Linked DNA regions of Peribacillus simplex NBRC 15720 = DSM 1321. The protein of the gene in region 1 interacts with the protein of each later gene in a pairwise test. Links are inferred from orthologs where the notes say so. Each region holds a gene or a part of one and is shown on either strand. Other genes may lie near its edges. The genes, in order: dnaA and nadE.

What was found.
Region 2: the proteins of dnaA (region 1) and nadE interact in binary tests that used the Escherichia coli proteins (3 or more experiments, as listed by UniProt). The link is inferred for Peribacillus simplex NBRC 15720 = DSM 1321 from one-to-one orthologs.

The regions. Positions count from the first base shown.
Region 1 is NZ_CP017704.1:2,561,588-2,572,339, forward strand. What follows is about bases 7,338-10,174. They hold dnaA (chromosomal replication initiator protein DnaA), read right to left. Parts: upstream 9,513-10,174; coding sequence 8,163-9,512; downstream 7,338-8,162. Other genes in these bases: dnaN (DNA polymerase III subunit beta), read right to left, coding at 7,338-7,970. Outside these bases: BS1321_RS12240 (hypothetical protein), read right to left, coding at 1-78; gyrA (DNA gyrase subunit A), read right to left, coding at 319-2,886; gyrB (DNA topoisomerase (ATP-hydrolyzing) subunit B), read right to left, coding at 2,984-4,909; extracellular matrix regulator RemB, read right to left, coding at 4,985-5,248; DNA replication/repair protein RecF, read right to left, coding at 5,261-6,379; S4 domain-containing protein YaaA, read right to left, coding at 6,401-6,613; more of dnaN, read right to left, coding at 6,834-7,337; rpmH (50S ribosomal protein L34), read left to right, coding at 10,447-10,581; rnpA (ribonuclease P protein component), read left to right, coding at 10,662-10,752. UniProt on the Escherichia coli protein: Plays an essential in the initiation and regulation of chromosomal replication. Binds in an ATP-dependent fashion to the origin of replication (oriC) to initiate formation of the DNA replication initiation complex once per cell cycle.
Region 2 is NZ_CP017704.1:5,584,359-5,601,622, forward strand. Bases 7,232-10,023 are described here. They hold nadE (ammonia-dependent NAD(+) synthetase), read right to left. Parts: upstream 9,147-10,023; coding sequence 8,316-9,146; downstream 7,232-8,315. Other genes in these bases: BS1321_RS26950 (serine hydrolase domain-containing protein), read right to left, coding at 7,232-8,188; BS1321_RS26960 (nicotinate phosphoribosyltransferase), read right to left, coding at 9,181-10,023. Outside these bases: BS1321_RS26900 (Imm3 family immunity protein), read right to left, coding at 1-181; BS1321_RS26910 (immunity protein YezG family protein), read right to left, coding at 1,187-1,654; BS1321_RS26915 (Imm6 family immunity protein), read right to left, coding at 1,871-2,380; BS1321_RS26920 (ribonuclease YeeF family protein), read right to left, coding at 2,397-4,484; BS1321_RS26925 (YwqI/YxiC family protein), read right to left, coding at 4,481-4,771; BS1321_RS26930 (YwqH-like family protein), read right to left, coding at 4,771-5,199; BS1321_RS26935 (hypothetical protein), read right to left, coding at 5,439-5,687; BS1321_RS26940 (hypothetical protein), read left to right, coding at 6,002-6,406; BS1321_RS26945 (hypothetical protein), read right to left, coding at 6,577-6,870; more of BS1321_RS26950, read right to left, coding at 7,163-7,231; more of BS1321_RS26960, read right to left, coding at 10,024-10,650; BS1321_RS26965 (cysteine hydrolase family protein), read right to left, coding at 10,712-11,263; BS1321_RS26970 (NUDIX domain-containing protein), read right to left, coding at 11,279-12,043; BS1321_RS26975 (acyl-CoA carboxylase subunit beta), read right to left, coding at 12,236-13,765; BS1321_RS26980 (enoyl-CoA hydratase), read right to left, coding at 13,789-14,571; BS1321_RS26985 (hydroxymethylglutaryl-CoA lyase), read right to left, coding at 14,591-15,490; and 3 more genes. UniProt on the Escherichia coli protein: Catalyzes the ATP-dependent amidation of deamido-NAD to form NAD. Uses ammonia as a nitrogen source.

The DNA.
Region 1 (10,752 bases):
TATGGGGCGTTTCAAAAGACCTCTAATCTCTTTTGAGAGGATGCAGCCTTCGATTAAATAGCGAGTTTTCACTAGCAAAACGTTTCACCTCGGTAGTATTAGTGAGTATCATTCTACTTGAAAAACATGGTAAAAACTATATTTTTTTTATGATTAAATACCTAATAACATTCAATTTATTAGCATTAATATCTTATATTCCCCAAAATTGATAAGTCTTTTTACCTAAATTCAAACACTCTTGAAATCAGTTTAAAGTTCATCTTATGCACAAAAAAAGACCCAGCTCAATTGCCTGGGTCTTTTTTTGTGGAAAGATTATTCTTCCGTATCTTTTTCAGTTCCTTCATTTTCTTCAATTACAGTAGGTTCAGAATCAGATTCAGGTTCAGAATCAGATTCTAGAGTCGTGACCGTTTCTATATCCATGTCTTTTTCTTCTTCTTCTTCTTCTCTTCCTACGATGGCTACCGTCGAAACATATTCATTATCTGTGGATTCGAGTCGGATGAGCTTAACACCCTGTGTATTACGGCCCGTTTTAGAAATGCCTTCGACTTCCATTCGGATCAATACACCAGCTGCTGTAATCAGCATCAAATCTTCATCTACACCCGTAACGGTTTTCACGGCTATAAGTTCACCATTTTTCTCAGTGACGTTACATGTTTTTATTCCTTTGCCTCCACGGCTTTGAATACGGTATTCTTCCTCAGAGGTCCGTTTTCCATAGCCGTTTTTCGTAACGATAAGGACTTCTTCATCATCTTCAAGAATTTCCATGCCGACAACTTCATCATTGGCCCTTAAGGAAATACCTTTCACTCCCGCTGCAGTACGTCCCATTGTCCGTACATCCGTCTCAGGGAAACGAATCATCATCCCGGATTTCGTTCCAATTATGATTTGCTTCTCTCCATTCGTAAGACGGACAGAAATCAATTCATCATCTTCACGTAAACCTAGGGCAATTAAACCGTTATTACGAATATTTGCAAACGACGACAAAGGTGTACGCTTCGATATCCCATGTCTGGTCGTGAAGAATAAATACCAATCGTCAGCAAATTCCTTCACCGGTATGATTGCATTGACCCACTCACCTTTATCGACTTCCAACAAGTTGATAAGCGGCAACCCTTTTGCCGTCCTACCATATTCAGGTATTTCATATCCTTTGGAACGATAGACCTTACCTTTGTTAGTGAAGAATAATAGAGTGTCATGAGTCGAAGTGGTTAACAAGTGACCGACAAAGTCATCTGTATTCGTTCCCATACCCTGTATCCCGCGCCCTCCGCGTTTTTGACTGCGGTACGTGGTTGCAGGCAAGCGTTTAATATAACCGTTATGCGTCAGTGTCACGATTATATTTTCTTCTGGAATTAAATCCTCATCTTCAAGGCTTTCAAAGCCGGCTAATGTGATTTCAGTTCTCCGTTTATCATCAAAACGTTCTTTAATTTCAAGAAGCTCTTCACGAATAATTTCAAGAACCTTTTCCTCATCAGCAAGAATGGCTTTATATTCTGCAATAATAGCCATTAAAGCCTGATACTCATCTTCAATTTTTTCACGTTCCAGACCTGTCAAACGTTGTAAACGCATATCCAGGATAGCTTGCGCCTGTTTTTCAGAAAGTGAAAATTGTGTCATTAAGCCTTCACGCGCAATTTCCGTCGTTTGGGAACCACGGATTAATGAAATGACCGCATCCAAATTATCAAGTGCAATGCGCAAACCTTCTAAAATATGGGCACGGGCTTCCGCTTTCCGTAATTCAAATTCAGTCCTGCGCCGTATGACTACCTGCTGATGCTCTAAGTAATAGTGTAGGCATTGTTTTAAATTCAGCACTTTAGGCTGACCGTCCACCAAAGCAAGTAGATTGATTCCGAAGGTTGTCTGCATTGCGGTATGCTTATACAGGTTGTTTAAAAGGACATTTGCATTAACATCCTTTCGAAGTTCCATGACGATACGCATGCCATTACGATCAGATTCATCCCGTAAATCGGTAATGCCTTCGATTTTCTTATCTCGAGCAAGTTCTGCAATTTTTTCAATCAATCTTGCTTTATTCACTTGATAAGGGATTTCTTTAACAAGGATTACCTGTTTTCCATTGGGTTTTTCTTCAATCTCGACTCTCGCCCGTTGAATGATTGACCCTTTTCCAGTTTCATAGGCCTTCCTGATTCCGCTTCGTCCTAAAATTAAACCGGCTGTCGGAAAATCCGGACCAGGGATATATTCCATCAACTCTGGAATTGTAATTTCAGGATTCTTGCTTAAAGCCAATACGCCGTCAATTACCTCACCTAATTGATGGGGTGGAATATTGGTTGCCATCCCTACTGCTATACCTGATGAACCATTCACTAACAAGTTCGGGAAACGGGCTGGCATAACGGCTGGTTCTCTTTCTGAACCATCGTAGTTATCCTGGAAATTAACCGTATCTTTATTTAAATCGCGAAGTAACTCCATCGAGATCTTCGACATTCTTGCTTCTGTATACCTCATTGCGGCAGCTTGGTCTCCATCGACCGAACCGAAATTCCCGTGACCATCGACAAGCATATAACGATAGTTAAAAGGCTGCGCCATCCGTACCATCGTTTCATATACGGCAGAATCACCATGCGGGTGATATTTACCGATTACTTCCCCGACAATACGGGCTGATTTTTTAAATGGTTTATCCGAAGTCATTCCAAGATCATTCATTGCATAAAGAATTCTTCGGTGTACCGGTTTTAAACCGTCCCTTACATCAGGCAAAGCCCGAGACACGATAACGCTCATCGCATAATCCAAAAACGATGTCCGCATCTCGGTACTTATATTTATTTCTTTTACACCTGATCTTTCATTTTCTGACATGGAGCCAACCTCCTATTAAAAGCTTATACTCTCATTTAAATTTAACTGTTCGTTCACTATGTAAAGAACAGGATGTAAAAAGCATCCTGTCAAAAAATCAGATATCAAGATTTTTTACATAAATTGCATTTTCTTCAATGAAGTTACGTCGCGGTTCGACCTTGTCGCCCATCAACATCTCGAAAGTTTCATCTGCCTCGGCAGCATCTTTCAAACTGACTTGAAGCAGTGTTCTCGTATCAGGGTTCATGGTCGTTTCCCACAATTGCTCTGGATTCATTTCCCCCAGCCCTTTATAACGCTGCAGGTTAGGCTTAGGAGTACTTGGCATACTCGCCATGATTTCTTCAAGCTCGCGGTCATTATAAGCATAATCCACTTTTTTCCCTTGTTGAATCTTGAAAAGTGGCGGCTGAGCAATATATATATATCCATACTCGATAATTTTTCTCATATAACGGTAGAAGAATGTCAACATCAGCGTTCTGATATGGGCACCATCGACATCCGCATCGGTCATGATAACAATTTTATGGTATCTTGCTTTTTCAATATTGAATTCATCACCAATGCCTGTTCCAAGTGCTGTGATGATCGTACCTATTTCTTCATTATGCAGGATTCTGTCCAATCGCGCTTTTTCAACATTCAGGATTTTACCCCTTAGCGGCAGAATAGCTTGGAAATGGCGGTCCCGTCCTTGTTTTGCCGAGCCTCCCGCCGAGTTTCCTTCAACGATGTACAATTCGCTTATACCTGGGTCCTTAGAAGAACAATCTGCCAATTTACCCGGTAGATTGGATACTTCCAAAGCACTTTTCCTTCGGGTCAATTCACGTGCTTTCTTCGCTGCCATTCGGGCTCTCGCAGCCATTTGCCCTTTATCTACAATTTTTCGGGCCACGGCAGGATTTTCGTATAAGAAGGCATCAAGTCGTTCCGAAAGAATGGAATCAGTAACCGTTCTTACCTCAGAGTTTCCGAGTTTGGTTTTCGTCTGACCTTCAAATTGTGGATCAGGATGCTTAATCGAAATGATTGCCGTTAAACCTTCCCGGACATCTTCACCTGAGAAATTGGCATCTGCTTCTTTTAAAAGACCATTTTTCCGTGCATAATCATTGATGACACGGGTCAAAGCAGTCTTGAATCCTGATTCATGTGTACCGCCTTCATAGGTATGAATATTATTGGCAAAAGAAAAGACATTACTGATATAGCTGTCATTATATTGCAATGCCAATTCAACAGAAATTCCATCTTTCTCGCCTTCCATGAAAATCGGTTCCTCATGCAATACCTCTTTAGAACGGTTCAAATGCTCAACATAAGATTTGATACCGCCCTCATAGTGGAAATCCCTGATTTTCTCTTCTTCTTCACGTTTATCTTCAATGATCAGCTTCAAGCCTTTATTCAGGAATGCAAGCTCACGGATTCGTGTGGCTAATGTATCGAAATCATATTCCAAGGTTTCCGTGAAGATTTCACCATCAGGAATGAAGTGTACAGTCGTTCCGGTATGATCGGTTTCCCCGATAATTTTCAAATCTTCTTTAGGGACACCGCGGTTAAATTGCTGATAATGGATTTTACCTTCACGATGAACATAAACTTCCAATACCGTGGATAAGGCATTAACTACTGAAGCCCCCACACCATGCAGACCACCGGAGACCTTATAACCTCCGCCGCCAAATTTTCCGCCCGCATGAAGGACCGTCATGATTACTTCTACAGCTGGGCGTCCCATTTTTTCATGGATGCCTACTGGGATTCCCCGACCATTATCGACTACGGTTATGCTATTGTCTTCTTCGATTGTCACTTTGATTTCCGTACAGAAACCAGCCAGTGCCTCATCAATACTATTATCGACAATTTCCCAAACAAGATGGTGAAGTCCTTTTGCAGAGGTAGTGCCGATATACATTCCCGGACGTTTACGAACTGCTTCTAAGCCTTCTAAAACCTGTATCTGATTCTCATCGTATGCCTGAGCTTGTACTTCTTTTTGTTCCATTGTCATACGTATCACCTACACTTTTCTTTTGGCATTTATCAATTTTCAGGAGTAATTATAACGTTTAGCTACAATTCAAAGAATATCTATATCATCGATTAAGAGCGATGGCTGCAGTGAACGCTTTTTCAAAGTGGATGACGCAAGCGGTGAATAATATACCTGTTTGTCCGTCACTACAATCGATTTAACCGAGTTTTTTGCTAAATGGTAAGTTACATCAGACTTTTTCTCCAAAAATTCACTCATGATTGGAGAGGACTGAAGCAGCTTCTTATCTAAAATGGCTATGACATCGTCCGTTTTCACAAGAATGTCTTCACCAATATGGAGATACATACATTCACCTCATCATTTAACCTTTTTTATACTTCCTTGACTAACATAATAGGTGGACGCTTCTCTTAGGGTTTGATGATCGATTCCATCAACGGAGGGTGTCGTCACGAATGTTTGCACTTTCCCTTGTATCGTATTCAGTAAATGGGATTGACGGAAATCGTCAAGTTCCGATAACACATCATCCAATAATAAAATGGGATACTCGCCGATTTCTTCATGGATCAGCTCAATTTCGGCAAGTTTCAAAGATAAGGCAGTCGTACGCTGTTGTCCTTGTGAACCATATGTCTGGACATCACGGTCATTCACAAAAAAAACCAGGTCGTCACGATGAGGACCTACCAGTGTTACACCCCGTTCAATTTCCCTTGTTTTTATTTTATCAAATTTTTCTGTGTATACTTCTATCATTTTCGTCAAATCCATAGATTCTGATACATCAAGCGACGGTTTATATTGGATTTTCAATACTTCTAGATTTCTGGAGATCCCCGAATGAATCGGCTCTGCCCATTGCTGGAGCTTTAAAAGAAACTCATATCTTCTTTCGACAATTTTCGCTGCATACTGAATAAATTGATCAGTCAGCACGTCAAGCATCGTCGTATCCGTTTGTTTCCGGGTCTGCAGAAGCTTTAAGTAATGATTTCTTTGTTGAAGTATTTTATGATATTGGCTCATATCATGAAGGTATACGGGAGAAACCTGGCCAATTTCCATATCTATAAAACGGCGTCTGACTAGAGGACTTCCCTTTACAAGGTTAAGATCCTCAGGCGCAAACATGACCACATTCATATTTCCGACATATTGACTCAACTTTCTTTGTTCAATATGGTTGCACTTCGCCTTTTTCCCTTTTTTTGAAATGGTCAGCTCAAGTGGTATTGAGGTATTTCTCTTTCTAACTCTTCCTTCTATTTTAGCATACTCTTCATCCCAGCGAATAAGTTCTTTATCATTTGAGGTCCGATGAGATTTTGCCATAGCTAAAACAAAAATAGATTCCATGACATTTGTTTTTCCTTGAGCATTTTCGCCGAGGATTACATTGACTTTATTCTCAAAAGTCAGATTCAATTCGGTATAGTTGCGGTAATTTTTCAAACTTATATTTTCAATATACATATTCCGCTCTTCCCTTATGTTTTAGCTTGTAATAGTGTAGGTGCCAAATCCAGGAATCTCTATTTTATCACCTGATCTTAATTTTCTGCCTCTTCTCACGTCTAATTCGCCATTAATGTAAACCTCGTATTCACTTAAGAACCATTTCGCCATTCCGCCGCTTTGGATCAAATCTGCCAATTTCAAGAATTGTCCAAGCGTAATATATTCGGTACTGATTTTTATGGAGTCCATTTCATGCCTCACTCATTTCTAAGTAGTCTTTAATATTTCATTTTACTAAATTAATCACATTAAGACAAAGTATAGCTTTTTCAGTTCTTTTTTTTAGCGTTTCAGTGTTCCGTACAGCATTAAAAAAACACTAAAAATCCTTTGGAAACCTATGTTTAAATATAAAAAAATTAAAGGCCTGCTATACAAGCCTTTAATTTTTTTGAAATATTATTTTAGCTTAATAAGTCCTTACCGGGAGAATTAATTGCAGCATGGAATCATCATGTAGCGGACGAATGACAAACGGACGCATTGCACCTGTGAAATTAATTTTTATATCGGAACCTTCCAATGCTTTTAGAGCATCCATTACAAATTTGGCACTGAATGAGATTTTCAGGTCTTCACCTTCAATGGCTTCTGCCTGAACCTCTTCAATTACTTTACCAATTTCAGGAGTATTGGAAGAGACTTCGATTATACGGCCTTCCAGGGTTGTCAATTTGACGACATTATTTCTTCCTTCTCTCGCCAATAAAGAAGCCCTGTCGATCGCTTGAAGAAAATCTTTAGTGTGAACAGTCACATCCGTTTTGCTATCTGATGGAATCAAGCGTGATGTATCAGGATAATTCCCTTCAAGCAGTCTTGAGAAGAATAATAAATTTTCAGCTTTGAAAAGTACTTGGTTTTCGGTAATGACGATTTCAATGAGTTCGTTTGTATCATCAAGGATTTTACTCAACTCACTCAGACTTTTACCTGGGATTACAACGCTATAGGTCCCGGTAATTTTATTTTCTATTTTGGCTGTTCTCATTGCAAGCCTATGACTATCTGTTGCAATACAGGTCAATTCGTCATCTTGAACCTTCAAGTTTACACCTGTTAAGATGGGGCGTGTTTCTGACGTGGACACTGCAAAGCCAGTTTGGCGGATAAGGGTCTTTAAAAGGTCCGTTGGAAGTTTGAAAATATTTTCTTCTTCAATGATCGGAAGATGTGGATATTCCTCAGGATCCAGTCCATTTAGATTAAATTCAGCTTTACCTGAGCGAATAATCGTTTGAAAGTTGTTCTCCACTTCAATTTCTACAGTATCCATCGGCAGCTTTTTAACAATTTCACTAAAAAAACGAGCATTCAGGACAATACCGCCGCTACTTTTAACTTCAACAATCTCATCTCCGTCAACTTCAGCCGGAATGAATGATTGGATGGAGATATCTGAATCACTTCCTGTTAGAGTGACACCCTCACTAGTAACGCTTATTTTTATCCCTGTTAGAATCGGAATCGTCGTCCTCGATGTGACTGCTTTCATTACTTCTTGGACACTATGAACTAATCGATCTCTTTGGATTATAAATCTCATGTTTCATCCTCCAATTTTTTATTGCCGAATAGGCATATTTATTAATAATTTTTATTAAAAAAGATAGTAGTAATAGTAGTAGGGCCTGTTGATATGTGGATAAGTCCACTCAACCTAAGGAAAAACAGTCTATCCACATGTGGACAGACTGTGTGTAAGTAGTCGTCAGTTATGCACATTATCCAGAATCTATTATACCCTCAGCTGATCCTGGATTTCTTTAACCTGACGTTGAAGCTGGGTGTCCGTTTGCATGAGTTTAGAGATTTTTTCATGCGCATGGATAACGGTCGTATGATCGCGACCTCCAAATTCATCACCTATCTTGGGCAGGGATGAGTCCGTTAACTCCCTGGAAAGATACATGGCAATCTGTCTTGGAAAGGCTACGGATTTAGTCCGTTTTTTCGCCTTGAAATCCTCAAGTTTGACACTATAATGTTCACCGACCGTCTTCTGGATTTCTAAGATGGTGATTATTTTAGGTTTTGAGCTAGGTATGATGTCTTTTAATGCTTCAGCTGCCAAATCGGCATTTATATCTTTATTAATCAATGAAGAATAAGCGACGACACGGATAAGTGCTCCCTCAAGCTCACGAATATTGGAATCGATTTGGTTGGCAATATAGAGCATGACTTCATTTGGGATATCAAGACCCTCAGCTTTTGCCTTTTTACGCAATATGGCAATCCGCGTTTCTAGATCAGGAGGTGTGATATCCGTGATCAAGCCCCACTCAAACCTTGAACGGAGGCGATCCTCGAGTGTAGGTATCTCTTTTGGCGGGCGGTCACTCGAGATGACGATCTGTTTGCTTTCTTCATGCAACGCATTGAATGTATGGAAAAACTCCTCTTGAGTTTGTTCTTTTCCCGCAAGAAATTGAATATCATCAATTAATAAAACATCAACGCTTCGATATCTATCACGGAATTCCCCTGCTTTATTGTCCCGGATCGAGTTGATGAATTCATTCGTGAACTTTTCAGATGATAAATAAACGACCTTTGCATTCGGATTATGCTCAAGAACATAATGTCCGATTGCATGCATTAAATGAGTTTTTCCAAGACCTACGCCCCCGTATATGAATAAGGGATTATAGGCTTTGGCCGGAGCTTCTGCGACAGCGAGAGACGCGGCATGGGCAAAACGATTGCCGGAGCCGATGACAAATGTATCGAAGGTATTTTTCGCATTCAGCATATGTTGTGGAAATGCAGCATGCTCTTTATCCTGTTTTTTTATCTTTTTAGGCTGAACAGGAACGGTAAAATCATCATCTTCTTGATTGGGGGGAATGATGAATTTTGCTTCCAATTCCTCACCGGTAAGTTCAAACAATACATCGGAAATAAGATGGGAATAGCGTTCTTCAAGCCAATCCCTGGCAAATTCATTGGGAGCGGTGACTGTTAATGTATCACCTTGCAGTAAATAAGCCTTGGTTGATTTAAGCCAAGTTTCAAAGCTTGGTTTACTGATTTTTTTTTCGATTTTTCCGAGCGCCTGGTTCCAGAGGCTATCGATGTTATCCAAACTTATCCCTCCTTTGCAAAATATTTTTAATAATTGTATCTAAATGTATAGGCACAAATAAACTCATCGATTGCCATCTTTATATTAATTTTGACAGCAAAGGTTCGGTGAGCTGTATAAGGGATTTTTGTGTTGTGTAATTTGAAGTGCCTAAAAACTATATCTTGCGCTGTACAACCTTTGTACAGACTACATCTGGTGAGCCAGTGTAGATTTGAATGTTTATTCATCAACAGGTATTTTAAGAAATATATAATAAAGAAGAAAAAAGGGTTTTCGACAATATCCACCATCTGTGGACAGATTAATATACACAGGTCGAATAAACTATCCACAAGTTATGCACAGTCTGTGGATAACCGTTCCCTGTTGATAAAGTTATTCAGAGTGAAAACACAAATATAATATCAGAAAATCAGGCGTCTTGCAATGGGTTAGAAAACTTTATCCACAACTTACCGAGCTTGTGGGAAAAACTTTTCCACAGGCTACTGTTATGTGCAAAAGTCTATAAAATGGGTTGTGGATAGAAAAAAACATGTCGAATTTTATCCACAGATCATGATAATAGGCTCGAATTAATTTAATTTGAACCAAGTTGTTCAAGCCGGAAGACATGCATGATACAGATCGAAAGATGATTCAGGTTCATTCTTATTATTTGTCGAATGTTGTGTCGATCAAGGGAGGATTCATTGCGAATCTCATATTCGTGCTCATGGATAAAATGATGGAAATTTCCCTTTCCCCAAAAATTTCTATATCAGTTCGGGGCAAAATCATTTACAATAGGCTAGGTAGTAAAAAAAGGCCTACTGGACATTGAGCATTAAAAAAGAAATATTTTTATGGATGAGGTTGACAAGTAGAAACCTCCATCTATATAATTGTAAAGACTGTCTTTAACTGTTATTCCTCAGGGAGGTGTCATATAATGAAAAGAACTTATCAACCGAATAACCGCAAACATAGTAAAGTTCACGGTTTCCGTGCACGTATGAGCACGAAAAACGGACGTAGAGTAATCGCTGCACGTCGCCGTAAGGGCAGAAAAGTATTATCTGCATAGACCACTGAAAAGTCTCAGTGGTCTTTTTTCGCAAAATAAGGGATTTACTGAGACTCAATTCATGTAATGAAGGTGTAAAAATGAAAAAAAAGTTAAGGATTAAGAAAGAGGACGAATTTCAGCTTGTGTTTAAAAAAGGTGAATCTTCTGCTAATCGGCAATTCGTTGTCT
Region 2 (17,264 bases), 3.0 Mb from region 1 along the record:
TTTGTGATAGCAATATTTCACCTACAGCAGTATCAACGATAAAATCTTCTGTTTTCCCAAGGTTTACATACTCATTTTTCGTCCTTGCAATTGCATATTCATGTCCTCTATTTAGGGATAAAAAGTCATTATAGTCCTCATTAATTACCTCGAATATTTCATTGTACTCCCAATCTTCCACTGAAATCCCTCCTATAAAAATTGATTTTTATGGTTTAATTCTTTCCCCATTGTTGTGTATAACTTTTAAACTTATATTAGGGTATTTAGCTGAAAATTCCGCAATAACTCTATTGCAACTAGCACAAGTATCTAATTTAGTAAATAATTTTATATCCCCAGAAACCTGAGTATTATCACCTAATCTAAAAGCAATATCGTTTAGAATTTTATATTCTGTATCAGAATCTCTCATATAAGCCTTACCATCTTGACCAGCAGCTTCAGATGCTTTAAAAATAGGCGTATCAGGTTGCAAGGAAATTTATGGAACTTTATCTACTAAATTTCCACTTAATGAGTCAATTTTACTTTGTGCATAGAATTCTTTTTTACTAAGTTCAGCAATTTTCACTTCTGCAATTGCAAAATTACCAGATTTCTTATATTTACTTGTTAAATTACCTCTTATCTCTTTCACTCTATCAATTATATGTGCTTCTGCTACCGGATCTATTTGTCTTGTTGGATATACTTTACCCGTACCCTTAGAAATACTCTTCCCTGAAGCAGCCTCTACTTTGCTATCCTTCACCGTGAATTTGTGATAGGCTTCCTTAATTGTCTGTTTTTCCATTACAATTTGGAAGGTTTGGTCCTCCTGCGCGGGAAACTAGTTCCACACTTATTCGTTTAGGTATTTCTTTTTTACCTAGTTCGTCACCTATATTTTTTAAAGTGGTTTTTCCTGATCTCGGGATGTCTGTTATTGTAGCTTGAACCTTCTGAACCTGCTTTTGCGCAAATTCCTTGCTGTAAGGGACGAACTTTGTACCACTTGTATTTGATCACGATCCTGTCTGAGGTCAGTAAATCCATATTCTTATCTATATATTTTTTTAGACCTAACGGCCTTTTATCTGAGGAGCCCGATATAACTTAAAACGATACATATTCTATTTCTACAATGAAAAGACCTTAACTTTACCGTTAAGGTCATACAAAAAACAGCTTTTCTTATCCTCCATTATTCTTTCTTGAGGTATTCTTCTAAAATGCTCTTATCATATTCAGATTCAGGTAAAATACCCAAACGAGTATATTCCCAAATAACCCTTCTTTCGTGATCATCTGCATCCGATAGATCATCATAATCATAGTCAACCTTAAATTTCCCTGTACTTTCTAAAGTAAAAGTTAAATTAGTCCATTGTTCTTGATTATTATTTTTAAATTCATCTGATAAATCTTTTAAAACCTTTATTAACCTCCGCCATGTATCTCTATACTCCCTTCTACTAATACTATGTAATTCAGGGATATCATGGCTATATATGAGTGTATCATTAATATTAGAGCGATAGAAAAAGAACGCAGTCCCTGTCCCCTCAGTAATTTCTCCATACAAAATTACTTTACTCCATTCTTCTGGAATCATCTCATTTACAGTTTGAGCTATATTCTGATAATAATCATTTAGTTTTGATTCATTCAATTTTTTATCCCCCTGCTCTATTTTCAAATGTTCTTAGTAGTTTTTAACAACAGCCCGTACCAAAAGTTATAATCTGTATACGTAGGAATAAAGAAGGTGATAACTGGTTTTACCAGTTATCACCTTCATAAACAAACGAAATTATTAATATGCTAAAAGTTCTATTGTAAATCTTGAAGTACGTAACACAGACAAATCCATAGGTTTATTGCATGTTTAAAATAATTTTATAAATTCTTCTCTATTTATTAGGATTTTATTATCTGTACACAGATAATCATGAAGAACTGATTCCATTCTCTCAATTTCATCTACTGTGAGAAAACTGGTTTCAACTGCACTATTTAAAAAGATTGTGATACTATCTGCATGAATACCTTCCAGTGATTGTGGTAAATATTTTACTTTTTCTAAATTAAAAGCTTCCCAAGATGTATAAGCAACAGCATCAACTAGTAGTGACCATAGTCTAGCAATATTCATTTCTTCTTCTTCCTCAGCAAATTCTGAGATTCCTGTATAGTCTGCATTATCAATAAGCTCATACAGTTCATCCCCAGTTACAGCATGGGATTCTACCCATAACCAACATTTATCCAATGCTTCTCTCCCTTCTGGATATCTTTCATCGTCTTTACTGATAACAGAAAATACTCTTTCAGCCACAGTTAAAACAAAGCCCACTTTTACTTCACTTTGTATATTATCAAATAATTTATTTTCCATAAGTTCCTCCTTATATTTATTCGATTTTCCCATCTTTTAAAACAAAAGAGAGCAAACCATTGGTTTTAACACTGTCATTAATCTCCGATGTTACGACTATTGTTAGGTTGGGATACTTCTTGCTAGCTTGATAAAATATACCACTTTTTTCAATTGGATAGGGTTTCAGCAATCCTTTACTGCACTTATTACAAACACCTCTCGGATTAGATTGGTGAATTCTTAAAGTTCCTGTAATATCGCTTGGTTCGATTCCTGCTTTTTTGACTACAGAATCAAATTCATTTAAAACTCCTTCTTCAGCATGCCTTGTGAACTGTGCTAATTTAGGGTTTTTTAAATGATCATACGGGGCCCTAATATCCCTATTAGGTAAGATTTCGTCTAATGAAGGTAACCCTGCTTCTTTTCTTACTTCTGGAGATCCTCCTTTAAAAGTTAAATCTTCAAGTCCTTTGATATCTGTTCTACCCACAGCTATTGTATTAGTCTCAGGAACATTCCAATTTTTCCTTAATTCATCCAAATCAACTTTGCCAACCTCTATCTTATTTCCAGTACTACTAAGGTTCTTTGTTTCACCCGTACCCTTAGGAATACTCTCCCCTGAAGCAGCCTCTACTTTGCTATCCTTCACCGTGAATTTCTGATAGGCTTCCTTAATTGTCTGCTTTTCCATTACAACGTGGGGAAGGTTTGGCCCTCCTGCGAGGGAAACTTGTTCCACACTTATACGTTTAGGAATTTCTTTTTTACCTAGTTCTTCACCTATATTTTTTAATGTGGTTTTTCCGGATCTCGCTATATCTGTTATTGTAGCTTGAACCTTCTGAACCTGTTTTTGCGCAAATTCCTTGCTGTAAGGGACGAACTTTGTACCACTTGCCACTTTATCAGCGACTTTGGCCGCACCAGCCACACCGCCGATCCCTAGCGCCATCAACAGCCCATTCTGGCGCTGTTCCTCGGTCAACTGGTTGCCGAACATGTCTTTGCCGCTGACTGCTTCACCGAGGCCGTTGGCTGCGAGGAGTCCGTATATTCCGTATTCGGTTTTCTGGAGGAGGCTAAAGCCTTTTGTCGTTTTATAGGCATCGAGCGCGTGGTCCGCTGCGTTGAGTCCTTTGGCCGTTTTGTATAGGGCGCTGCCACCTTTGATGGCCCGTCCGGCCCAGCCGACGACGGGGATGAACCCAGCGGCTGCCATGGCGCCTGCGGCGATTCTTTCGGCATCGGACAGCTTGCGGCCCGTTACTGGATCTACTCCGGTTGAGGCCCTGATTGAATCATAATATCCCGTGAATTCCCCTGTAAAGGTTTTTGTCGTATCCCAGGCTTTTTCGTACCATGGCCGGTTTTCGAGTTCTTCCATTTCCTGTTCGATTTTCCGGGCTTCTGCTTGCTGCTTTTTGAAGGTTTGATAGTCTTTCATCTGACCGGCGACTTCATCCTTCACTTGATAGACATCACTGCTCTTGAATGCCGATTGATTGAATGTCATCGGCGAAACGTTGCCGTCCTGTTTGGTGGCATCAAGCAAGGCACGAAAGAGGCCAACGGCCACGTTTTCCTGCCCGACGGACACATCATATTCCTCGATCAATTGCCGGTCGACATTCTCGACCTTTGTCACGGTGTCATCCAGCCTGTGCCCGGCCAGCGTGATTTTTTCATTAAAGTCCTTTTGGTCGAATATATCAAGAGGCAGGATATCGTCAATGCTGTTCAGGATCCTTTGAAGATCGTTCGCTTGTTGATCGACAAGCGACTGCGCTTGGTTGATGCCGTTCGACACTTCGCCATCTAAAAAGGGAACCTCGACAACCGTATTTCCGGAGAGGTCAGCCTCTTCAAGACTGGCTGGAATGCCTTCCAAAAAACTTATTTGGGTCGTGAATAGTTCCATCCAGGCGTCCGCCACCTCGATTTGCGCTTCATAGAAGCTTTTGATGGCGGTAGCACCGGCTCCCTGAAACTCGTTATCCAAGCCGACGATGCCCTGAAATTCCTTTTTCAGGGCTGCGACTTCCTTTTTTAGTTCTTCATATTGCTTGGCGCGCGACTTGGTTGCGGCCGTCAATGTCTCGGCTTCATATATTTTCATCGCGTAGGATACCCATGTGAAGACGTATGGGCGATGGCTTCATCCTGTTCTTTTAATAAGTCAATGTTGGCACGGGTATCTTCCACATTTTTCTGGACGATTTTGATATATTGTTCAAAGACCTTCTCCAGGTTCGTTTCCCGGTCGATCCATTTCGAAGTGAATTCCAATTTATTGTTGCCAAGCTCGCCTGCCGGCAAATTTCCAAGCGTGACTGTACCAAGTGCCGTCTTCACCTGATCGACTTGCTTCATTACGGCAGGATGATTCAGTTTGATTGTCGTCATTAAAACAACCGCCTTTTTAAATCGGATATTTTACTTTCCAGCTGCTCAAATGCCTCTTCGCCTTTGTTCAAAAGGGAGTCGGCTTCTTGGGCTATATTCCCCGCTATGCTCAGAAGTGTATTCTCGGCATTCAGCTTTGTAATCATCGCCTCGATTTTCCATTGGTAATCATCATAATCGTCATGAATGATACTGAACATCACATTATAGGCATCATGACGGGCATCCTGAAAGTGATCCGAACGGTTCCCTGTCCAGCTGCCACCAAGCTCAGGGTCTTTTATTTTCCTAATCTCGTTAAGACACATGCTCTGCTCTTTTATAATATCGTTTTTCGCATTTTCTAATCGATCAATTTTCACATTTAAATCAGCTTTTTTACTGGAGATAGCAGAGTGTATATTACTCAAAATGTCTGCATATACCATGAAACTCACCTCAGAAACAGTATAATCCTACACTAAATGTCATATTTTCCTATTTAATATTATAAGGATTATAGTCCGAGAGTTAAATAGGGAGAAATATGCTATTTTGTCAGTTAAAAGAGAAGATTGGCATAAAAAAGTTCCTACATACCATATTCTTTATACCCGGCATTTTACCAATTTTAAACAAGTTAGCAGAATGTCATCTTATTAGATTCTCTATAAAAATTTCCGACACTTCATTCAAACTGCCCTTGACTGTATCTGCGCAGTAAGTCATCCCGAACAAATTCCCTGCAAGAGGAAGATAAATGTGACCGCTCGGGATGTATCAAATCGCCAAAAGGCAAATCACCGACAAATTTAACTTCACCTTCAAAATCCTGTCCGGATTCATCATCAAAACCGATGACCTTCACAAAGCAAGTTTTGTGTCCGGTTTTCATAAAATCAATTACTGTTAACACATGATTATGTATATCATTCATTCTTTTTCCCTCCAACCATGAAATCATTAAGTAAAGATATTTTATACTAGCATATAATAAAGGAACCGATTAAAACAATAATGGCTAAGATCGCTAAGATGTTTATACTTTATTTATTTTGTTCAATCTACCCTTATTTAGCTGACGTTGCATGTACTCACTTCTTCAATGACTTATGTTTTTTTTTCGTTTCCCAGCATGTTTATGATTTCACATTACTTCCACCGAAGGTAGTCTGTTGGCAACATCTAGGACCTTCCCTCTTCTATATAGATTTATAACCTGCTATAATCTAAGGATTGGAGGTGTGAGAAATGAAAGAAATCATCCAGATATTAGCTGAAATCGTCAATAATCTTCACGATTTCATCTTATTCTTTGTAAGTGACACATTAAATTCAAATGCAACGGACAAAGATCTGCATTTTTGGATAATGGGAATCATCGGTATTATCATATTTTTGATCGTGTTATTTTTATCTAATTTAATTTCCCGGATGCGTTTTGGAATAACGATACTATCTTTCCTTTATACCTTTACAGTCATGGTTGTTTTAGTATTTGCTATTGAAATACAGCAAGCCCTTACCAGCAGGGGGAATATGGAGTTTCAAGATGCGGCGGTAGGCCTTTGGGGGTTCATCGTATTTTTCATGGTTTTTGCTGCACTGTCATCCATATTCCTTTTGGTGAAGAATTTTTTCAAGCAATCAAAATAAAGGTAACGATAGGTCACCTTGCTTAAAACATTCCTAATGGCCTTTCAATATCTTGAAATTCGGGTTTTGTATTGGCGGGAATGATAAACTCTCTGTAGCATCATCTTAAATCGGAAGGAAGGTTACAGAGAAGCAAATTTGATTCGGGGTAAATAAGCATATCCTATCAATTACTTTGGTTCACTTTCATTGAATAAATCAATGCTAAACAGATTAAAAGAATCGTCGTCATTAATACGTTCCTGGTCATTTCCGGGTATAACAGGACTATTTTCCCTGCGACGGCGATTTACTTCCCTTAATTCCGCTTCCAGAAATTCCGCTTGTTCGTGGGAAAGCTTTATCGTGATTTCATTATTTTGATCATCCGCAGCTTTTAAGAGGACATAACTATCCGCAGCATTACGTAAAGTCACATTGTTTATTGTTAAGTTCATGTTCGCGAGTTCATATCTTGCCTTCATAAAGTAAAAAGAACCTCCATCGGAAAATACCGGTTAAAATAATGTATATTAAATATACTCTACTTCAAGATATCTAAATATACAAATTCTTTGTTTGGAAAAGCCTTGAAACCTAAAGAAATCTACCTCCTTAACTAGATTCCCAAGACAAGAAATGGAAAAGTGATCCGCCGTGTCATTAAAGCTGCGTTCTTGAATGAAGGTAAAGGTGATGTTTCTTCCCTTTTAAAATCAAGAAGTCCTGGAAACAATCAAAATTGGAACCCTTCACTATCGGAAAGGTTCCATTTGTTTATAATTCTTTCTCGATCGCGCAAGTAATATGGTATGGACCCATGCTTTTATTTGAAGTAATCACGGTTCTCAATCGATTTGCCGGATATACCACAGAATTGAAACTTACACCCGGATCATACCCCATAAGATGATATTTGAAAATCACGTCATTTTTTTTACGGATCCATATACCATAGCCATAGTATTCCCCTTCATCTCCAGTAGCAATATGGGCTTCCAATAAGAGATTGGTATATTCTTGATTCAGTAACTGATTGGAAAATAACCCATTCCAAAACCTGAACATATCTGATGCGGTAATATACGCCCCTCCATCCGCACCGCCTTTGATGGGAAGGGAATAAACGTTGGTTCTCCATGCTCCATTTTCTTCGTCAATGTACCCTATTGCAGTATTTTTAGGAAGCTGATCCAGGGAAAAATAACCGGAATTTATCATTTCACAAGGAAGAAAAATGTTCTTGTCGATATATTCAGAAAATTGGAGTCCGGTTAGTTCCTCAACAATCAATCCTAATAAAATATAGCCTGCATTATTGTAATGAAATCTTTCCCCGGGTTCAAACATCATCACATCATCTTGAAACATTGGGAGGAAATCTTTTAATCTTTTGATATGGTACATCGGATTTTTCTGCCATAGCTCTTCAAAATCATCCATCACTTTCTCATCAAAGTAATCAGGAATGCCCGAAGTGTGTGTTAAGAGGTGATGAATGGTTACATTTTGATGGAAATCAGGAAACACGATAGGAAGACAGTCTTTAAGCTTAGAATCAAGCCTAATTTTTCCTTTTTGTATTAACTGGCAAATGGCTATCGCCGTAAACAGTTTACAACCGGAAGCAATTCCGAACCTTGTTTCGGTCGTATTCATGATTTCATCCGCTCGATTGGAATAGCCATGTGCTGAGCTATGGATCAGGTCATCTCCCGCTTTCACACCTATAACACCCGAGAATTCAATTTCTTTGCATGTTTCCTCAATAATCCTGGATATATCCATATGTAGAGTCGACATTTCGTTTTCCCCCTTGCCGGTAAAATTTTCATAACCGATGTGTTGGCCAAGGTGCTCATTAGGTCTTGCCAAAAAACCCGCATCTTATGTGATGCGGGATAACTTATTTCAGATTTCACTCGTTCTTTTATTTCCACCAAGTATCATAAACATTAATGGCTTCATTGCGTTTATGTTCGGTTTTAGTATACCATCCTTCGATGATTTCGGCAGCTTCCGTTCTGATTTCCTTGCCTTCAAGATAATCATCGATTTCATCGTAGCTAACGCCTAAAGCCACTTCATCAGGAAGTAACGGTTTGTCATCTTCTAAATCGGCAGTTGGTATTTTCGTATAAAGACGCTCAGGAGCACCGACGAATTTCAGGATTTCTTTTCCTTGCCTTTTATTTAAGCGATATAAAGGAAGGATATCCGCTGCACCATCACCATGTTTCGTAAAGAAACCTGTGATCGCTTCAGCTGCATGGTCCGTACCAAGCACAACGCCTTTATACAGTCCGGCTAAATCATATTGTACCTTCATTCGCTCACGTGCTTTGACATTTCCCCTTAAGAAATTCGATAGCTTTTCAGAAACCGCTACTTCCACAGCTTTTACTGAAGCATCCACCGCTTCCTTGATGTTAACAGTAACCGTTTGGCTTGGCTTGATGAATTTTAAAGCCAGCTGCCTGTCATCTTCATCAGCCTGTACTCCATATGGCAAGCTTACAGCAACAAACTTATAGTCGCTGCCATTTTTTTCTTCATTCAATTCATTAACAGCGGTTTGAGCAATATACCCCGCCAGTGTTGAATCTTGACCTCCGGATATCCCAAGTACAAAACTTTTCAGAAACGTATTTTTCTTCATATACCCTTTTAAAAGATCAACACTTTTCCTGAATTCGGCTTCAGGATTGATCGTTGGTTGGACAAGTAATTTTTTTACGATTTCTTTTTGTAATGGACGCATTGGCATAGCCCCGCTTTCTAATAAAATAGATTGGTCATTTCGTTAGCATTCTTTCTACATTGGCTTTAACTTCATCTATATTCCTCATTTTATTATCCCAACAATCTTGGCTTAGATCTACCGGGTATTCTTCAGGATTGAGTGCACGAAGGTACTCCGGCCATAATACTTGGAGATTTTTTTGCGTGAAGGCCTTGATTTCATCTATGGTCGGCAATTCATAAATCAAACTTCCATCCTTGAAAATATCCACATGCAGATCAACCGCATCGAAATCCGTGACGAATTTACTTAGGAAGGTATGGACAGGATGAAACATTTTTAATTTTTCCTGTTCCTGCGGCTTCTCATATTCCATCGCCAAATAATCACCTTCAGCATGATGGTTCACTTTATTGATGATTCGATATACTCGTTTTAAGCCAGGTGTCGTAACCTTTTCAGGGTTAGAAGAAATTTTGATGGTATCTCTCATATTCCCATCTTCGCCCTCTATTGAAACCATTTTATAAACGGCACCGAGCGCTGGCTGGTCATAAGCCGTAATTAATTTGGTTCCGATGCCCCAAATGTCAATTCTTGCTCCTTGTTGTTTCAGGTTGATGATCGTATATTCATCCAAGTCATTGGAAGCGACAATCTTCGCATCATGGAACCCTGCAGCATCAAGCATACGCCGTGCTTCTTTTGATAAGTAAGCTAAATCACCGCTGTCAAGACGGACGCCAATGAAATTGATTTTATCGCCCAGTTCCTTGGCAACACGGATTGCATTCGGGATGCCAGAACGCAATGTATCATAAGTATCAACCAAGAATACACAGTCTTTATGGGAAACAGCGTATTTATGAAAAGCCGTATATTCATCTTTATAAGCTTGGATCATGGAATGTGCATGCGTCCCTGAAACCGGAATGCCGAACAGCTTTCCAGCACGTACATTACTAGTGGAATCAAACCCAGCAATATAGGCCGCTCTCGCTCCCCAAATTGCAGCATCCATTTCTTGCGCCCTTCTTGAACCGAATTCAAGGGCAGATTCTTCACCGATGACCTGTTTGATGCGCGAAGCTTTTGTTGCTACGAGTGTGTGATAGTTCACAATGTTAAGCAAAGCAGTTTCTATGAGTTGAGCCTCACCAAGCGGTGCCTCCACGCGTAATATCGGTTCATTGCCGAAGACGAGCTCCCCCTCTTTCATGCAGCGGATCGCTCCCGTAAAACGGATGTTCTGCAAATATTTCAAAAATTCTTCATCATAGTGCAGATCATTTTTTAAATAGTCGATATCACTTTCCGAGAATGAAAAGTTTTGAAGGTAATGGACAATTTTTTCAAGTCCCGCAAAAATCGCATATCCGCTGTTAAATGGAAGTTTTCTAAAAAATATCTCAAAAACTGCCTTTCGGTTATGTGTTTTGTCCTGCCAATAAGTTTGGGCCATATTGATTTGGTAAAGATCAGTGTGTAATGCGTAACTGTCGTCGTTGTACTTTTTTTCCATGGATAGTTCCTCCCAAAAGAGAAGCATTCGCTTCCCTTCTATTCTGTTGCTTAAATGGATATTATAGAATGGTTGCTCCAAGAGATCCTTTAAAATGTCCAAGCGCCCAATGGTGACCGGCATCATTGAACGAGGCCACTGCATTTTCATATACAAAGATTTTATAGCCTAGATTATAAGCGTCGATTGCCGTATGCAAAATACAGATATCTGTACAAACCCCGACTAAATATATATCGGTAATGTGACGTTCCCTTAGACGTATATCAAGGTCCGTTCCTGCAAAGGCCGAATAACGTGTTTTATCTATATAATGAACATTCTTTTGATTTTTATTAGTTTCATATTCCTCTTTTAACGCCCCGTATAGGTCTCTACCCATTGTACCGCTAATATTATGCGGTGGAAACAAATTCGATTCAGGATGTAAGCGGTCTCCTTCTTCATGTAAATCAATCGCGAATACCGTATATTCGCCGTGTTTGATAAAATCCCTGGTTATATTGACTAATTCCTTCTCGATATCCTGACCTGGCTTCCCGCAGGTCAATGAACCCCCGTCTGCCACAAAGTCATACGTATAATCTATATTGATCAATGCCTTTTTCCCCATATCACCAATTCCCCCTCAATAGTAAATAGAGTCCATGACCACCTCTGCATTAAATCGGTAAAGCTGAGAAGGCCGATACGAATTACGTTTCGTTTTCTTCTGCATACCCTTTTCATCCAAGACTTTCTCCAAAAAAGGGAGTTTCGGGGCTTTTGCATAAAAAAGTGAGTCTGCGCTGATTTTTGCATCATCTCTGGCTGTCAGCAAAACCCGTTGCAATTCAGAAAGTGTAAATTCATCCGGCAGGAATTTTTGGGCTATCGTCGTTTGCACCATTTCTTTTTTCATTAAATTCATCGCATCGGAAATAATAGTATAATGATCAAATGCAAGATCTAATTGTAAGGCTTCCTGGATCGTGAACAATTCAACCTCGGCTGCATCGTCATTCGCTTTTCTTTGATGAAGAAACTCTTCCTGAACAATTGCATAAAAAGCATTGGATATGATCCATCCCCTGGGATCGCGCCCTGGCCGGTCATAAACCCCGAAATGCTTGACATGGAATCCAGCTACGCCCGTTTCTTCTTTCAATTCTCTTTTGGCAGCTTCATAAGCAGTCTCGCCAGCATTGACGAATCCTCCAGGTAAAGCCCATTTATCTCCTTCAACATTCGGGCTTCCTTCCTTATCTTTTGTGGCACGTTTGATTAATAATAGCTTCAAAAACATTTCAGGCGGGGCTTTCTCTGCCGTTTTCTTTGTAGTAATAGTAAAAATAGCAATATCTGCTGTGTATCCATCTGGAGTAATATATTTCTTTTTTTCCTGCTGAGCCATGGCAACTCTCACTTTCTTTCACTAAGTATGGAATTAAGTAATTAGTAAATCATTAATTACTAATTATAGTACTCTTCCTTGTGTGATTTAGCAACTCTAAATCAGAAAAATTTTCTAATTATTTAAAAATCATTTATTTTAATACATGATAAATAGCCCGGTCATGATGACCGGGCTTGTTTATTGAATTCATTAAACGGGATAGACCCCATGTTTACGATCGGTAAATGTCAATTTCTTACTGCTATATGCTTCAAACCGGGCACTCAATTCATCACGCAGGTCATTTGGCTGGATGATGCCATCAACAATCATCTCGGAGGCTAAGCGGTAGATATCGATGTCTTCATTGTACTCATTGCGCTTCTGTTCGATGAATGCAGGGCGCTCTTCCGGTTCCATTGCATTGATTTTATTGGCATAGACTGCATTGACCGCAGCTTCTGCCCCCATGACCGCTATCAATGCCGTCGGTAAAGCTAGAACGCAGTCCGGTTCAAAAGCTGGACCAGCCATCGCGTATAGTCCAGCACCATAAGCCTTACGGACAATGACAGAAATCTTGGGAACCGTGGCTTCACTCATGGCTGAAATCATTTTCGCACCATGGCGAATGATCCCTGCCCGTTCGACCTTCGTCCCAATCATGAATCCTGGAATATCCACAAGGAACAACAACGGTATATGGAAAGCATCACATAAATTGATGAACTTGGCTGCCTTATCAGCTGAATCATGGAACAGGACGCCGCCCTTGACACGCGGCTGATTGGCTATGATCCCTATCGTTTGTCCATTTAGCCTTGCAAGCCCAGTGATTAATTCAGGGGCAAATAGCTTCTTGATTTCACAAAACGATTGCCTGTCTATAATCCTATCGATCAGGTCATACATATTGAAGGCTGCATTCTGATTTTTAGGAATCAGTTCTTCCAACGTTTTTTCAAAATCCGCAGGCAGTTCAGGTTTTACGCTTTTAGGCCTTTCTTGATAATTTCCTGGAAAATAGCTTAAGTACCTGCGCGCGAACGCGATCGATTCTTCTTCTGACTTGACAAGCACATCCCCGCATCCTGAAACGGAACAATGCATTTTCGCCCCGCCCATTTCCTCTTCACTCACCTTTTCGCCAATGACCATTTCTGCCATTCTCGGTGAACCTAAATACATGGATGCATTGCCATCAACCATTACGACGATATCACAAAAAGCTGGGATATATGCCCCGCCGGCGGCAGACGGACCGAACAATAGACAAATTTGCGGGACTTTTCCTGATAACTTTACTTGGTTGTAAAAGATGCGTCCTGCTCCGCGGCGTCCTGGAAACATTTCAACTTGATCTGTAATTCGTGCCCCGGCAGAATCGACTAAATAAAGAAGGGGCAGCTGTAACTTCTCAGCTGTTTCCTGAATGCGAATGATTTTTTCGACGGTTCTTGCTCCCCAGGAACCAGCTTTTACAGTCGAATCATTGGCCATGACACAGACCCTTTGACCATTGATTTTCCCGATGCCTGTAACCACACCATCAGCGGGTAGACCATCACTGGCACAATTAGCAAAGAAAGCGTCCTCTATTTCAACCCCTTCATCGAAAAGCAGTTCGAGCCGTTCACGTACGAAAAGCTTTCCTTTTTCAGCGTTTTTTTGATGATATTTTTCTAAACCGCCTTTTTTAATCGTCTCAACCGTTTCGGTTAGTTTATCCGTCGTTACCATCCCTGTTCCTCCTTCAATTGAAATCATTGGCCCTTAAATACCGGTTTGCGTTTTTCCTTGAATGCTGACAGACCCTCTAGTCGGTCAAGGGTTTTTAAAGTTGTCTGATAGCAGTCTTTTTCAATTTTCAACCCTGTTTTCAAGTTAGTCTCAGCCCCATGATTGATCGCCGCTTTTGCAGCCCTGAGTGCCAATGGGGCATTGACCGCAATTTCCCCAGCCAATTTTTTCGCTTCCTCAAGTAAATGTTGAGGTGAATATACATGACTGATGATTTTCAAAGCATGTGCTGTTTTTGCATCCAATCTCCTTGCCGTATAAATCAGTTCTTTCGCTGTGGGCATCCCGACTATTCGCGGCAGGCGCTGAGTACCGCCGGCGCCTGGGATGATGCCTAATGAAGTTTCTGTCAGTCCCACCTTCGCCGTTTCCGATGCGATTCGTATGTCACAAGCGAGTGCCAACTCCAGCCCTCCGCCAAAAGCCGAACCGTTAATCGCGGCGATGACTGGAACTGGAAGGTTTTCTACAGCCGTAATCGTGTCTCCAATCAACTTGACTGTCTCCTTGACTTTATCATCATTCATACCTGCTCGTTCCTTAAGATCCGCACCTGCACAAAACGCCTTTTCACCTGCTCCCGTAATAATGACTGTTCGTAAATTGGAATCTCTTTTCAATTCATCCAGCCCTTCGGCTAAACAATGAAGCAATTCTGTGGATAAAGCATTAGCAGCATCCGGCCGATTCAAAGTCACGAGGGCAATTCCCTTTTCCTCAGTACTTATTTCAACTAATGATGTCATAAATTCACCTCGATTTCACTTATTGTGCGTTATAAACAGCCATCTGATGGCTAGGCAATGGTTTTTCCAAAAAGCTTTGCATCAAGGCCGCAGCCTTCATTAGTTTTTCTGGATTGATTCCCGTGTGAATTCCCATTTTATGTAGCATATGAATCAGGTCATCCGTAGCCACATTTCCGCTCGCACCTGGTGCATATGGGCATCCTCCTAAACCTCCGAGCGAAGAGTCGAAAGTGTCCACACCATAATTCAGTGATTCAAGAACATTTGCGAGCGCCATTCCCCTTGTATCATGAAAATGGAGGGCAACGCGGCTTATATCATATCTTTTTACAGCCTGTTCAAGGAACAAGGCAACCTGTCTTGGAGATGCGACCCCAATGGTATCACCCAATGAGACCTCATCGATTCCATATTCAAAAAGTTGATCACAAACACGGAAAACCTGTTCGGACGAAACCTCCCCTTCATAAGGGCAGCCGAAAACGGTAGAAATATAGCCTCTAACCGTTTTCCCGCTTTTTGCTGCTGTCTCGATGACATCCTTCATTATTGGAAAGGTATCGGAAATTGATTTATTGATATTTTTAAGATTATGCGTTTCACTGGATGACATGAACACGGAAATTTCATCGATATTGGCTTCAAGGGCTGATTCCAGTCCCCTTTGATTGGGTACAAGGGCCGCATAAGTGATCCCAGGATTACGCTTTATTCCCTTAGCCACAAGGGCGGCATCACTCAATTGGGGAATCCACTTTGGATGTACGAAAGAAGTCACCTCTATATATGATAATCCTGTATCAGAGAGCTGATCGATCCAATCCATTTTGCTTTGTGCAGGTATCATGACCTTTTCATTTTGCAGCCCGTCGCGCGGACCCACTTCCTTAATTGTCACTTTTTCAGGCCAATTCATCTTACCCCTCCGTCCCTTTATTCAATGACGGCCAAAACGTCACCCTCATTTACGAAATCCCCCTCATTCACTTTAAGTTCTTTAATTGTGCCAGCCTCCTCTGCTGCAATGGGGATTTCCATTTTCATCGATTCCAAGATAATGATATCCTGTCCGTCGATTACACTTTGCCCCTCGTTCGCTACGATTTTCCAAACGCTTCCTGCCATGCTTGCCTTTAATTCTGCCATCTTATATTCCTCCTGATCATTATGTTTTAAAATACACGTTATACAGTCAATTTTTTAATATATTTCGCAATGAAATCCGTAGTCGTATCTCCTTGGGAAAAAGCTTCATGAGAAATTATTTCCATCAGCAAAGGAAGGTTTGTTTTAATTCCTTCTATTTTATAGCTTGCCAGCGCTTCTCTTAATCTCTCGATCGCTTTATCCCTCGAATCGCCGCTCACTACCAATTTTGCGATCATCGGATCATAAAAGTGGGATACGACGGAAGTTCCATGAACCGCCAATTCATGACGGATCCCCTCACCTTCCGGAAGTTCCATGCTGGTGATTCTCCCCGGTGCTGGATAAAAGGTTTTCGGATCTTCAGCATATATGCGCACTTCAATGGAGTGTCCATCCTGTTTAATCTCACTTTGAGTGAATTCCAATTTGTTGCCCGATGCAATATTAATTTGCTGTTCGACTAAATCCAGTCCCGTAATTTCTTCGGTGACAGGGTGCTCTACCTGAAGGCGTGTATTCATTTCCAGGAAATAAAAGTTTTTATCCGCATCAACTAAAAATTCGAGTGTGCCCGCATTGCTATAACCGATGGATTTTACCGCTTTCACTGCAGCCATTCCCATCCTGTTTCTTGTTTCTTCGTCAAGGAAAGAAGAGGGAGCCTCTTCCACGACCTTCTGGTGGCGCCTTTGAACGGAGCATTCCCTTTCCCATAAGTAAACAGCATTCCCAAAAGAATCCGCCAATACCTGAATTTCGATATGACGAGGCTTTTCAATCAATTTTTCTATGAACATATCTCCATTGCCAAAGAACAATTGGGCACGTTTTTGATTCCCTTCGAAGGCCTTGGTAAGTTCATCTTCATTAGCAACGGCCTGCATGCCTATTCCCCCGCCGCCTGCTGCTGCTTTTAACATGACTGGATAGCCAATCTTCTCGGCAACCGCTGCCGCTTCTGCACTATCAATTAACGGACGTGAAAATCCAGGCACCAATGGAAGTCCCGCTTGCTCCATTTTTTTCCGTGCCTCGACTTTATTGCCCATCTGCTGGATGATATCTGGTTTCGGACCAATGAATATCAAGCCGGCTTCTTCGCATGAACGTGCGAAATCTGCATTTTCACTAAGAAATCCGTATCCAGGATGAATGGCCTCCACTCCGGTTTTCTTAGCTATTTCCAAAATCTTATTGACGTTTAAATAGCTTTCCTGTACTCTCGGGCCACCCAATAAATATGCCTCATCCGCCAACCCCACAAATGGCGAATCCGAATCTGCTTCCGAATGGACGGCGACAGTAAGTATTCCCAACTTCCTGCATGTACGAATAATGCGTGATGCTATTTCTCCCCTGTTTGCGATAAGAATTTTTCGAATCATTCGATATCCTCCTTATTTAGTGCGTTCCGATAGTAGGTCAAGAGTTTGTTGCCGAAGCTTATACTTTTGGATTTTTCCGGATGCTGTCATTGGATAAGCATCGGTAAATTGAATGTAACGGGGAATTTTATGAAAAGATATTTCCCCTTTGCAATA